Regions from separate parts of the Pseudohongiella acticola genome, predicted to be linked through region 2. Evidence: predicted binding sites of a transcription regulator. Region 2 holds the regulator's gene; each other region holds the start of a gene.

Region 1 (4,207 bases), on a different contig from region 2:
TGTCGCCTACATTCGGGGGCGTACCATTACCGTGCTGGACTTGAGTATTGCCATGGGCAGTAACGCCCTGCGTGATGAAGGCAAGGGATTCATCATCATTGCCGAATACAATAACTCGGTGCAGGGTTTTCTGGTGCGGGGCGTGGAGCGTATTGTCAACATGAACTGGGAGGCGATTCATTCACCGCCCAAAGGTTCAGGGCGCACGCACTACCTGACCGCGGTGACAGAAGTAGACAAGAAGCTGGTGGAAATTCTGGATGTTGAACGAATTCTGGCAGAAGTGGCACCGGCACCGATGGCGCTCAGCGATAGCTACACCAGTGAAACGGTGCGCGAAGAAGCTATCAATACAGTCCTTATCGTTGATGATTCCAGCGTTGCGCGCACACAGATCAGGCGTTGCTGCGAAGCTATTGGCCTCAATACCGTCGTGCTGAATGACGGCAAGCAGGCGTTCAACCATCTGAAAGCCATGGCTGAAGCTGGTGAGGATCCTACAGACAAATATATTCTGGTGATTTCGGATATCGAGATGCCAGAGATGGATGGCTACACATTGACAGCTTCGATCAAGAACGACCCTCGCCTGAGTGGATTGCATGTTATGTTGCATACGTCTCTGAGTGGCGTGTTCAACCAGGCCATGGTAGAAAAAGTAGGTGCGGATGATTTTCTGGCCAAATTCCACCCGGATGAACTGGCTCAGCGCGTACTGAAACAACTTGAGCAGCGTCAGGCTTCTGCGTAAGCGACTGATCTGAGTAAACTATGGTTGATGAACAACAGTTTGCACTGGAGGACTACCAGGTCTTCCGGACTTTCCTGAATCAGGCCTGTGGTATTGTCCTGGGAGACAATAAACAGTATCTGGTGGCAAACCGTATCCGCCGTATTCTGGAAGAACACCAGCTAACAACCTTGAGTGCGCTGGTTAGCAGGATCAATCAGCGTTCGATACCAGGATTGCGGGAAAAAGTTATTGATGCGATGACCACCAATGAAACATTCTGGTTTCGCGACAATGCACCCTTTGAAACCCTGCGTGACGTCATTCTGCCGCGGCTGATACTGGAAGAAAAACGCAGCAGTCTGCGTATCTGGTCGGCTGCGTGCTCCTCCGGCCAGGAACCCTATTCCATCAGCATGATTTTTGAAGAGTTCAAAGCCAGAAATCCGGGCGTGTTCATGCGTGACCCGGAGATCATCGGCACTGATATCTCGACTTCGATGCTGAATAACGCCAGGCAAGCGGAATACGATGGACTCAGCGTCAGCCGGGGCCTGACTGATGCGCGTCGACGCATGTTTTTTGATGAGTTGCCGCAAGGCCGTTTTCGCCTGAAGCAGAGCATCACCCAGCGAGTCAGTTTCAGACCGCTTAATCTGCAGGACACTTACGGCAGTCTGGGTCGTTTCGATGTGATTTTCTGCCGCAATGTACTGATCTACTTTGCTGCCGATTTCAAGGCCGATATTCTGCGCCGCATGCGCAACAGTCTGAACCCGGGCTCCTATGTTATTCTGGGGGCATCGGAGTCGCTGCCGGCGGCTATCAGTGAGCTGTACAAGATGGAGCGGTTAAGTGCCCACACCAGTGTTTACCGCACCTGAGTGTTGAAACTACCTGCGTTGCCACTACGTCGTTAAAAGCCTGCTTAAAATGCTCATTTACTATTCGTAAACTCCGCTTTCGCGCAGGCTGTTGCCTCGTATTGGCTGCCTCCGCTACGTTTCTCCGGGCCGGTGGGACGGCAAGTGCTGCCGGCCGCGGGCGGCAAAAGCAGGTCAAATCTTCAGGCAATCCCTTGCCGCCGGCCTTTGTTTTATAACCTAACTCTTTGAAAAATAGTCATATTAATTCATGGCACGGGTCTTGCTATTTCTTGCTGAATCGAATCGGCAACGTTAACAGCAGGTAATCACCGATGGCCATAAACTTCGCAAACGCACTGGGTGTTCACGAACATGCCCTCACGCTGCGGACCCAGCGCACAAGCATGCTGGCAAGCAATATCGCAAACGCTGACACGCCCGGATACAAGGCCCGTGATATGGACTTTGGCAGTGTGCTGGCGCAGGCCACCTCCGGTCGCAGTGATGTTGCCATGCAGCAGACCCACACCCGCCATATTACGGGCATGCCGGGGCTGAATGATCCGTCAGCGCTGTATCGCGTGCCATCACAGCCTTCGGTTGACGGCAATACCGTCGACGAGCAGATCGAAAATGCGGCGTTCGCCCGCAACGCGCTGGAGCATCAGGCCAGCTTCCAATTTCTCAACGGCAAGTTCACGGGCATGATCAAAGCCCTGAAAGGAGAGTAAGCATGAGCCTGATGGGAGTGTTTGATATCGCCGGTTCCGGCATGAGCGCCCAGTCCCTGCGACTGAATACCACCGCCAGTAACATGGCCAATGCCAACAGCGCAGCGAGCAGTGTTGAACAGACCTATCGCGCGCGTCATCCGGTGTTCATGCCGGTCATGAATGCGGCGATGCAGGACGCCTTTGCCGATCCGGCACATGGCAATGCATCCACCAGCGTTCGTGTGGCGGGTATTGTGGAAGACTCACGGCCGCTGCAACCGCGCTACGAACCAGGCAATCCGATGGCAAACGAAGAAGGGTACGTTTTTTACCCTAACGTCGACATCGTGGAAGAAATGACCAATATGATTTCATCGTCACGGGCGTTCCAGCTTAATGTGGATGTCATGTCAGCAGCCAGAACCATGATGCAGCGTGTACTGACGCTGGGTCAGGGTTGAGCGGCATCAGGAGTATAGAGCATGGAAATTAACAACAACACCGCATTATCCAGAGTGCTGACCGAATACGCGCCGGCTCAGGAGAAGAAAGAGAATAACAACGAGCTGGGTCGTGATGCCTTCCTGAAACTGCTGGTTGCCCAGCTGGAGAACCAGGATCCGACCAAACCGGAAGAGAACGGTGAGTTCATTGCGCAACTGGCGCAGTTCTCCCAGCTTGAAGAAACCCAGAAAATGGGCGGCAACTTCCAGCAGTTCGCGTCTGCATTCCAGTCGACACAACACCTGCAGGCGACCTCTCTGGTCGGGCGTCCGGTTCATGTGGAATCTGATTTCAGTCCATTGGGAGAAAGCGGTGCGATCAGTGTGCTGGCAGATTTTGACAGCGCTGTGCAGTCAGCGTCCCTGACCGTCTATAACAAGGGCGGCGAAATTGTCGACAGTTTTGAACTGGGACAACAGCCAGAGGGCAAACAGGAGTTTATCTGGACAGGAATGAATGCCAACGATGAACGTTTCCCGCCCGGTAACTACTATTTTGAAGTATCAGCATCCAGCGGCGGTGAGTCCAGCTCAATTCCGACTTACCTGAGCGCCAATGTCAACAGCGTCACGATTGAAGCCAGTGGTGGCCTGACCTTGAACCTGGCCGGTATCGGCAAGGTTGCAATGGATGACATCATCCAGATTAATTAACAACACAACATTCAAAATCAAACAATTTCAGATTAACGAGGTGTCACCATGAGTTTTATTATCGGTTTGAGTGCGCTCAATGCAGCGCAGCAGGAAATCAGCGTTACAGGTAACAACATTTCCAACTCCAGTACCACGGGCTTTAAGTCGTCGCGTACTGTTTTTGGCGACGTTTACGCGGCATCAGTGCTGGGCGGTGGTGGCACGCAGGCCGGTAGCGGTGTCACGCTGCAGGAAATCAAACAGAATTTTAACCAGGGCAATATCAGTTTCACCAACAGTACACTGGATATGGCGATTAACGGTGAAGGCTTTTTCGTGTTGAGTGGTGAATCAGGTGTCAGTTACACACGGGCAGGTGCCTTTGGTACTGACCGAAACGGCTTTATTGTGACCGGCTCTGGCGAACGTCTGCAGGGCTTTTCACCGTCACCAACCGGGCAGCCAACTGGCGGCGGCCCGCTGGAAGATCTGCGCGTGACCACCGGTGAGATTCCACCGCGTGCTACCACTACCGTGTCATCTGTGATCAACCTGGACGCCAGTGCACAGCCTTCCGCGCTGGTTGGCACCACCATCACCAGTAACAATGGTCGCTCTGCAGCGCCTGTTGCGATAGCGGCCGGGGATGCATTGGAGAACGGATATGAAGCCAACTCGATCAGTGTGGTTGGTAGCGATAATGTGACGCGTCTGGTTGATGTTGCCGAGCATTCATCGGCTAACGCGGTCGCGCAGCAG
Region 2 (4,207 bases):
CCAACCAGCGCACAGGCCGACCAGACGGACGACAGCGAAGACTGATGGATACTCTGGCAGCCAGACATCTGGCCAAATCTTATAAAGGCCGACAGGTAGTTCGCGATGTTTCCATCAGCGTCAACAGTGGACAGATAGTTGGTCTGCTCGGCCCCAATGGCGCAGGTAAAACCACGTGTTTCTACATGATTGTTGGCCTCGTCAAGGCCGACGCCGGCAATATCCAGCTTAACGACACCGAGCTCTCCGGCCTGCCGATCTATTCACGGGCCCGTCTGGGTGTTGGCTATCTGCCACAGGACTCATCGATTTTTCGCAACCTCAGCGTTGAAGACAATATCATGGCGATCCTGCAGACCCGCAAGGATCTCAGCCCGCCACAGCGCCGGGAAAAAATGGAAAGCCTGTTGCAGGAGTTCCATATCACCCACATACGTCACAACAAAGGCATGAGCCTGTCCGGTGGTGAGCGCAGACGAACCGAAATTGCCCGTGCCCTGGCCAATGATCCGCGCTTCATCCTGCTTGATGAGCCATTTGCCGGCGTCGACCCGATATCGGTTAGCGACATAAAATCAATCATCGAACACTTGAAAATGCGCGGTATCGGTGTTCTGCTGACAGACCACAATGTCAGGGAAACACTGGATATCTGTGAGAAGGCCTATATTGTCAGTGAAGGCGGCATCATTGCCGAGGGCAGCGCCGAACAGATACTGTCCAATCAGAAGGTTCGTGATGTCTATCTGGGCGAGAAATTCCGGATTTGACCTCACGCATCGCAGCCGGACAGAGACAAGTACAGCATCGGCGAAATTTTCCCAGACAAAATTATTGCAAAATAATCCACACATCGGCATGATGCTTGCTTAGCCTAGTAAAAAAGCAAACCTAAACGTGTCGCTGCCAAAGCGGCGCATCAATCAGCGATCCCGCGACAACCGAGCAACAAAGATGTATCTGATGCCATGAAAATTTCGCTCCAGCTAAAGCTTGGTCAACAGCTGACCATGACTCCCCAGCTGCAGCAGGCAATCCGGCTTCTGCAGCTATCCACTCTGGATCTTCAACAGGAAATTCATCAGGCGCTGGAGTCCAACCCCATGCTGGAGGTTGACGAATCCCAGGACGCCGATGGCAGTGACGCCAGCTTCGACAACGACAGCAGCGAGTCAAACTCCCAGTCGGACAGCGGCAAGGACAAGTCCAGCAATAACTCAGATGACACCGGTGACAGCTTCGCCGAACAGTCATCTTCCGATGCGTCTTACGAAGCCAGCGGCGACGAATCGCACTGGGAAGACAGTATCCCGGAGCAGCTGACTGTTGACACCAACTGGGATGACATCTATCAGAACAGCTACACCAGCGGCAGCCCGGCCCCGGACAATGATGAATTTGAGTCCCGTGATGCCGCCTCCGAATCGCTGCAGGACCACCTGCTCTGGCAGTTGAATCTGACCACCATGTCAGACACCGATCGGCTCATCGCCATGGCCATCATCGACGCAGTGGATGCCAACGGCCAGCTCAGCGCCAGTCTGGACTCCATTCTGGAGGGGCTGCAGGAGCATCTGGAGATTGAAGAAGACGAAGTGTTGGCGGTACTGCACCGGATCCAGCACTTTGACCCGGTGGGTGTGGCTGCCCGCGATTTATCCGAATGCCTGCTGATCCAGCTCAATCAGGTACCAGAGACAATGGTCAACGACGCCATTCGCAATGCGCGCACGCTGGTCAAGGACCACCTGCCTCTGCTGGGCAACCGCGACTATGCCCAGGTTATGCGCCTGACCCGGCTCAAGGAACCCGAACTCCGTGATGCCATCGCCATCATCGAAAAGCTGGATCCGCGACCCGGCGCCGACATCGCGCCCTCCTCCGCTACCTACATTGTGCCGGATGTGTTTGTCACCAAGGACCCGCGCAGTGGCCGCTGGCGCGTTGAGCTGAACCCCGAAACGGCTCCCAAACTGCGCATCAATGCGGACTATGCCTCTCTGGTAAAACGCTCGGAGAACAGCACAGACAATAACTACCTGCGCGACAACCTGCAGGAAGCACGCTGGTTTCTGAAAAGCCTGCAGAGCCGCAACGAAACCCTGCTCAAGGTTGCCAGCCGCATAGTCGAGCACCAACAGGGTTTCCTGGAGAAAGGCGAAGAGGCCATGAAACCCCTGGTCCTGCATGACATCGCAGAAGCCGTGGAAATGCACGAATCAACCATTTCCCGGGTGACCACACAGAAGTACATGCACACACCGCGTGGTATCTTCGAACTTAAATATTTTTTCTCCAGCCATGTCAGCACGGCCGGTGGCGGGGAGTGTTCGTCCACGGCCATTCGTGCCCTGATCAAAAAGCTGGTGGTGGCGGAAAACCCACGTAAACCATTGAGCGACAGCAAAATCACGCAGTTGCTTGAAGAACAGGGTATCAACGTCGCCCGACGAACCATCGCCAAGTACCGGGAATCGTTGTCTATACCGCCGTCCAATGAGCGAAAACGACTGGTCTAGCGCATTGCCAGCGGCAGGCCAAGGTTCTAGAATGGCAGCCATCGGAAGATTAGGAAGCCCTGATGCAACTGAGCACAATTCTTAGCCCTGAACGCACCGTCTGTAATATGCCGGGTGTCAGTAAAAAACGTTTTCTGACATCCATCAGTGAACATATCGCAGAAAGCAGCAGCAGCCTGTCAGCAGACGCCATCTATAATGCCTTGTTGGCGCGCGAGCAACTGGGCAGCACGGGCATCGGCAATGGCATTGCCATACCTCATTGCCGGGTTCAGGAGTGCACGCAGATTATCGGCACACTGGTACAACTGGACGAAGGCATTGATTTTGATGCCATTGATTCGCAACAGGTGGATCTGCTGTTCGTGCTGATCGTGCCAGCTGAAGAAACCGACGAACACCTGCGTGTGCTGAGTGGCCTGGCGCGACTGTTCCACCAGGAAACGTTTTGTCAGGCACTGCGCGATGCCAGTAGTAGCGATGAGCTTTACCAGACGGCGATACGCTTCAGCGAGCAATCTCAAAGCTGAGCACCGTCAGGGCCCGGTCGTCGCAATCCGCTGACAGCAAAATCAAATCCAGACCTAATTAAGGCAGGCGAGCAATTGTGAGACTCCTGATCGTAAGCGGCCGCTCCGGTTCCGGCAAAAGCACCGCATTAAACATGCTGGAAGATCATGGCTACTACTGTATCGACAATCTGCCCGCCAGTTTGTTGCCGGCCTTTATCACGCGAATCTCCAGCGAAACTGTGGCCCTGCCTCGCGTTGCAGTCAGCATCGACGCCCGCAATATTCCTGATGACCTGAAGAAAGTGCCTCAGATTATTGTTGATCTGCAGGCATCCAGAATTGACACCGAAATTATTTTTCTGGATGCCAACAGCCCCACCTTGATCAAACGCTTCAGTGAAAGCAGACGCAAACATCCCTTGACCACCGAAAGCATCGGCCTGCGTGAAGCCATCAACAAAGAGCGTGAAATGCTGGAGCCAATTGCGGCACTGGCAGGTCTTTCCATCGACACCAGCACGATGTCGGTTCATGAATTACGTGCCACCGTACGAGCGCGCGTGGTTGAGAAGAAAGATTCGTCGCTGGCACTGATGTTCGAATCATTCGGCTTTAAAAATGGCGTTCCCATTGATGCCGATTTTGTTTTTGATGCCCGCAGCCTGCCTAACCCCTACTGGGACCCGGCACTTCGACCGTTGTGCGGACTGGATGAGCCGGTCAGCCAGTATTTGTCGAGCCAGGACGACGTCAACGCCATGCAGACTGATATTTTTCAGTTTCTGGAAAAGTGGTTGCCACGCATAGAGCGCAGCAATCGCAGCTACCTGACTGTGGCCATCGGGTGCACCGGCGGCCAACACAGATCCGTGTACCTGTGTGAACGTCTGAAGCAGGCATTTACCGGCCGTATCAGTAACCTGCAGGTTGTGCACCGGGAACTCTCACGCAAGGAGGCTGCACAACAGTCATGATTGAAGCCACCATCACTATCTGCAACAAGGCAGGCCTGCATGCCCGTGCCGCTGCCCGACTGGTCGGAACCGCCTCGCAGTTCAATAGCAGCGTTCGCATCGGTAACGAGAAACTGGTTGATGGCAAAAGCATTCTGTCCCTGATGATGCTGGCGGCCAGCAAGGGCACGGTGCTCACTATTATCGTTGATGGCAACGATGA
Region 3 (4,207 bases), on a different contig from region 2:
CCCAGGCCAGCACCAGTATGAGCCCGACAATCACCAGTAACCAGATCGCTGTCTGCAGCATCGCATCGGACCCGCCGACAAAAAAAGATCCCTGACCCGCGCCGCTTTCCGCGCTCTGTCGGGCCGTATTAACCATTGTTGCTGATTCAGCCATTTAGCTTTTCCAGGCGTTAAGACCAACGCAGCGTTGGTGCTTTACTGTATTTAACGTAGCTTCTTGATGCGCTCTGACGGGCTGATCACGTCTGTCATACGAATGCCGAACTTGTCATTGACCACAACAACTTCACCGTGCGCAATCAGCGTCCCGTTAACCAGAACATCAAGTGGCTCGCCCGCCAGCCGGTCAAGCTCGATCACCGAGCCCTGATTCAATTGCAGCAGGTTTCGGATGGTGATCGCAGTACTGCCAACCTCCATGGAAATACGGACGGGAATATCCAGAATGACGTCGAGGTCCGGTGAACCTGATTTGCTCTCATTTGTGCTGCTACCAGCCACATCCTTGCCCGGTTGTTTGTCGTCTTCCATTGCTGCCGCCCATTCGTCGGCCATTGCCTGATCGTCTTTACTCACCTTGTCTGCCTCCGCACGGCTTGCCGTGTATTTGATTCATTTACGCTTCGCGCTCGCGATGTACGCCTTCGACGGTTAGTGCCAGATTTCCATTGGAGGTTCCCAGCCGGGTTTCGAACATGGGAATACCGTTCGCCTTCAGTACGATGGTTTCCGGCATTTCAACGGGGATAACATCGCCGGCCTCCAGATCAACCACATCACGAAGGGTTATCTTTCTATCGAACAGGTTACAACTGAATTCAACGGTTGCATCCTTGATCTGTTCTTTCAGAGCTTTGCCCCAACGCTCGTCATGTTCATCAACGTCACTTTGCATACCGGCATCGAGCAGATCACGGATGGGTTCGATCATGGCATAGGGTTGCGTCACGTGAATGTCACCACCACCACCATCGAGTTCGATGTGAAAACTACTGACCACAACGACCTCGCTGGGACTCACAATATTGGCCATCGATGGGTTGACCTCAGAGCGCAGGTGATCAAATTCAAGCTTGTATACATTCCGCCATGCTTCGCCAAGATCAAGGAAGACCTGATTAAGCACCATCTGCACTACCCGTAGTTCAGTCGGCGTAAACTCGCGACCTTCGATTTTTGCGTGACGACCATCGCCACCAAAATAGTTATCCACCAGTTTGAACACCAGCTTGGCATCCAGCACGATCAAGGCGGTGCCGCGCAGTGGCCTGAACTTCACCAGGTTTAGACTGGTAGGGACATAAAGCGTATGCAGGTATTCACCAAACTTGGTAATTTGTACCCCGCCCAGGGAAACGTCGGCGGTCCTGCGCAGCAGATTGAACAGACTGATCCGGGTATACCGGGCAAAACGTTCATTGATCATTTCCAGCGTGGGCATACGACCACGCACAATTCGATCCTGACTGGTCAGATCATAGGATCGTACCGACGCCGGATCATCGTCCAGATCAGTCTCAACGGCACCATCATCGACACCATGTAATAGCGCATCAATTTCGTCTTGCGATAACAGGTCCTGCATGATTGCGTCTCCAATACCCTATTGCATCACGAAGTTGGTAAACAGCAATTGCTCAATGCCGTCGCGACCAATCTCACGCTGCAGCACCTGATTGACTTCGTCGGTCGCCATCTGTCGCAGCCGCTCGATGCCGGCCGGATCTTCAAACACCAGAATCAGTTGGGCGCTAAGCAGGTTGATCAGGTTATGCCTGATCACAGGCATGTGCTGCGTAACTGCCTGCAGCGCCTCAGCATCACGCGCCATGATCGTCACTGTCGCCTGCATGAAACGTTGTCGACCCTGATGAGGAAAATTGACGATAAATGCAGGTGACAACTCCATATACTGCACAGGCTCACGCGGCGCCACCGGCGGGGGCGCATCGGGGTCAACAACAACTTCTTCGCCACCGCTGAACAGAAAGAACCATGCCCCGCCGCCCGCAGCGGCCAACAGCACAACAGCAATGATGCCTATGAACAGTAATTTTTTACTTTTATTCGCAACCGGAACGGCTTCTTCATCATCATCGGCCATAAATAACTTTCCTGATGTCTACCTGACGTATAGTCACGTTGTACTCTTTGCAGTGAACAGAAGCAAGGCTTGTGCCACTCTCCTGACAAGTTGATAACTTATTAGGAATCAATTATATAGACATTGAGCAAAAAGGCACTCGCCAAATTAGTGACGCCAGCAAGCGAGTTGACAAGAAATATCAGACGGAGCTTTGACGCCTGCCGCGGTGGCTACCGCAGGCAGGGGTTACCGTCAGACAGGGTCAGGGTCAGACCCGGCCAGTGCAGAAGAAGTCAGCCGCAATGCGTTCAGGCGTAGAAATCGATCAGTGATTCGGACCGCACCAGAACCGGATCGCCAGCGGTTTCATCCTGATCACCAGCCCGCTCTGTCCAGTCACCAGCACGCCCTTGCTCACCTTCAGCATCGGCATCCTGCTGTTGTGCCGTCTGATCTGATACTGACACATCGGCCAGGTCCAGTCCCTGTTCCCGGAACAGATCCTGTAACCGGTTCAGTTGTTGCTCCAGCACTTCGCGCACCACTGCGTGCTGGCTAACAAAATTGACGCTGGTCTGCTGGTCTGAGGACATCTGGATCTTGACGGTCAGACTGCCCAGTTCAGGCGGATCCAGGCGGATCTGTGCCGAACTGACACCCTGACTACTCATGACCAGCAACTGCCGCCCCAAGCTGTCTGACCAGCCCTGCTGACCAAACGCAGTGTCCATGGCAAATCGTGGCAGGCCATCGGCGGTGCGAGTGACCGATTGCTGAGTAGCCTGTGATTGCGCCTGTTGTGCAGTTTCTGCCGCCAACATCCGTTGCTCAGGCCGGTTCAGTACGGTGCTGGTGTCAGCCGGCGTCGGCACCTGACTCTGGGTCGAATTGAGGTTTAGCGAAGTATCCAGCCCCGTACCCGTCGACAGAGGAGCGGACAGCTGGCTGGCGACGGCCTGGCTACGCTCCAGTGGAGCACTGGTTTTAATCAGATCTGCCGGTGCCTCCGGACCGCCATCGACCCCATTGCCGTCACCTCGGCCCGCCTGACTGAACTGGATGGACCTGAACACGCTGGCATTTGCTGCATCAGACGAGACCTTCTGCGCGCCTGGATTCAACTGCGTGTCGGTTGCCTGTTTCACTGTGTCAGCGGAATTGGCCAATCCGGCCAAGCCTTCCTCGCCCGCCAGGCCACCCGGAATGCGCGATGCCGGATTTGCAGTTCGCTGACCATCAGTGTCGGCCTCGCCCGTTAACGCGGGATAGCCTTGCCCACTGCCTGTCCCACCCAGAACAGTGGCGCCGTTAGCAGCCACCAGGCCACCGGCGGACAGACCAGCAAGCACCTGTCCGCTATCGCCAGCCGACGTCAACGGTTGCGTTAATACCTGGGCTGGGTTCTGAGCTGTGTTGTCGGCTGAGCCAGGCACTGAGGTCTGAGCCAGTGGCGACACCAATGACTGACCTGAAAGCTGCCCCTGCAATGTCAATAAGTCAGCACCTTCCGACAACTTGCCGGTCGCGCCGTCTGTCAGCAATCGCTGCGCCGGGCTATCTTCTGCCGCGGAATCGGAAGCCCCTGTTACTGCAGCTTCTCCGGTTGGTGACGAGAGCGCAGACAGCCATTGCCGCAACACAGACGGCAAAGATTGGTCATCAACAGGCAAATTATTTCCGCCTGCAAGCGGACCCATGGACATTTGCAGAAGCTCATCAACACTCCAGTCCAGATCGGACAGGGCGCCATCAAACTTGGCCAGCATGTCATCATTTCCAGCATGGGACAAGAGTACCGGGTCCGCGGCAATATCTACGCCGTGTGCGCTCAATAGCGCTCGCAAGTCAGCGGCAAAGCGACCCTCAGGATTGGCTTCACCATCATTGGCGTATGACATAAAAAGCTTATTAATCATGCCATTACCATCGACAGAAGAATCCCCATCGCTGGCCGCCTGGAGCCAGGAATTCGCTGCACCGGCAGCCGGGCCGACGCCATCCCGGGCCTTGCCCGCTGGCGATACCGCGCTAACAACTGACATTAAATCAACAGGTACCAACATGCTCAAATTCCTATTCGTAATTGCCCGGGTGCCTGACCAGTGCCTGCTCACGCAGGCG

Evidence for each region. The regulator sigma-54, encoded in region 2, starts transcription at its own class of promoters, with help from an activator protein. The targets are predictions, from matches to a motif close to ANTGGCATNNANNTTGCTNT.
Region 1: flgB (flagellar basal body rod protein FlgB) is a predicted target of sigma-54. The motif match lies at 1,864-1,883, and genes of this name have one in related genera.
Region 3: PHACT_RS01875 (flagellar basal body-associated FliL family protein) is a predicted target of sigma-54. The motif match lies at 2,164-2,183, and genes of this name have one in related genera.

The regions. Positions count from the first base shown of each region.
Region 1 covers NZ_MASR01000002.1:270,297-274,503, reverse strand. Annotated here, with positions in the region: gene PHACT_RS13570 (chemotaxis protein CheV) at 1-751, shown strand, start outside; gene PHACT_RS13565 (CheR family methyltransferase) at 772-1,614, shown strand; gene flgB (flagellar basal body rod protein FlgB) at 1,929-2,327, shown strand; gene flgC (flagellar basal body rod protein FlgC) at 2,330-2,770, shown strand; gene PHACT_RS13550 (flagellar hook assembly protein FlgD) at 2,792-3,466, shown strand; gene PHACT_RS13545 (flagellar hook-basal body complex protein) at 3,515-4,207, shown strand, end outside.
Region 2 covers NZ_MASR01000003.1:202,589-206,795, forward strand. Annotated here, with positions in the region: gene PHACT_RS15135 (LptA/OstA family protein) at 1-45, shown strand, start outside; gene lptB (LPS export ABC transporter ATP-binding protein) at 45-770, shown strand; gene PHACT_RS15145 (RNA polymerase factor sigma-54) at 969-2,519, shown strand; gene ptsN (PTS IIA-like nitrogen regulatory protein PtsN) at 2,582-3,049, shown strand; gene rapZ (RNase adapter RapZ) at 3,127-4,005, shown strand; gene PHACT_RS15160 (HPr family phosphocarrier protein) at 4,002-4,207, shown strand, end outside.
Region 3 covers NZ_MASR01000001.1:411,745-415,951, forward strand. Annotated here, with positions in the region: gene fliO (flagellar biosynthetic protein FliO) at 1-154, opposite strand, end outside; gene fliN (flagellar motor switch protein FliN) at 205-555, opposite strand; gene fliM (flagellar motor switch protein FliM) at 617-1,585, opposite strand; gene PHACT_RS01875 (flagellar basal body-associated FliL family protein) at 1,604-2,104, opposite strand; gene PHACT_RS01880 (flagellar hook-length control protein FliK) at 2,395-4,149, opposite strand.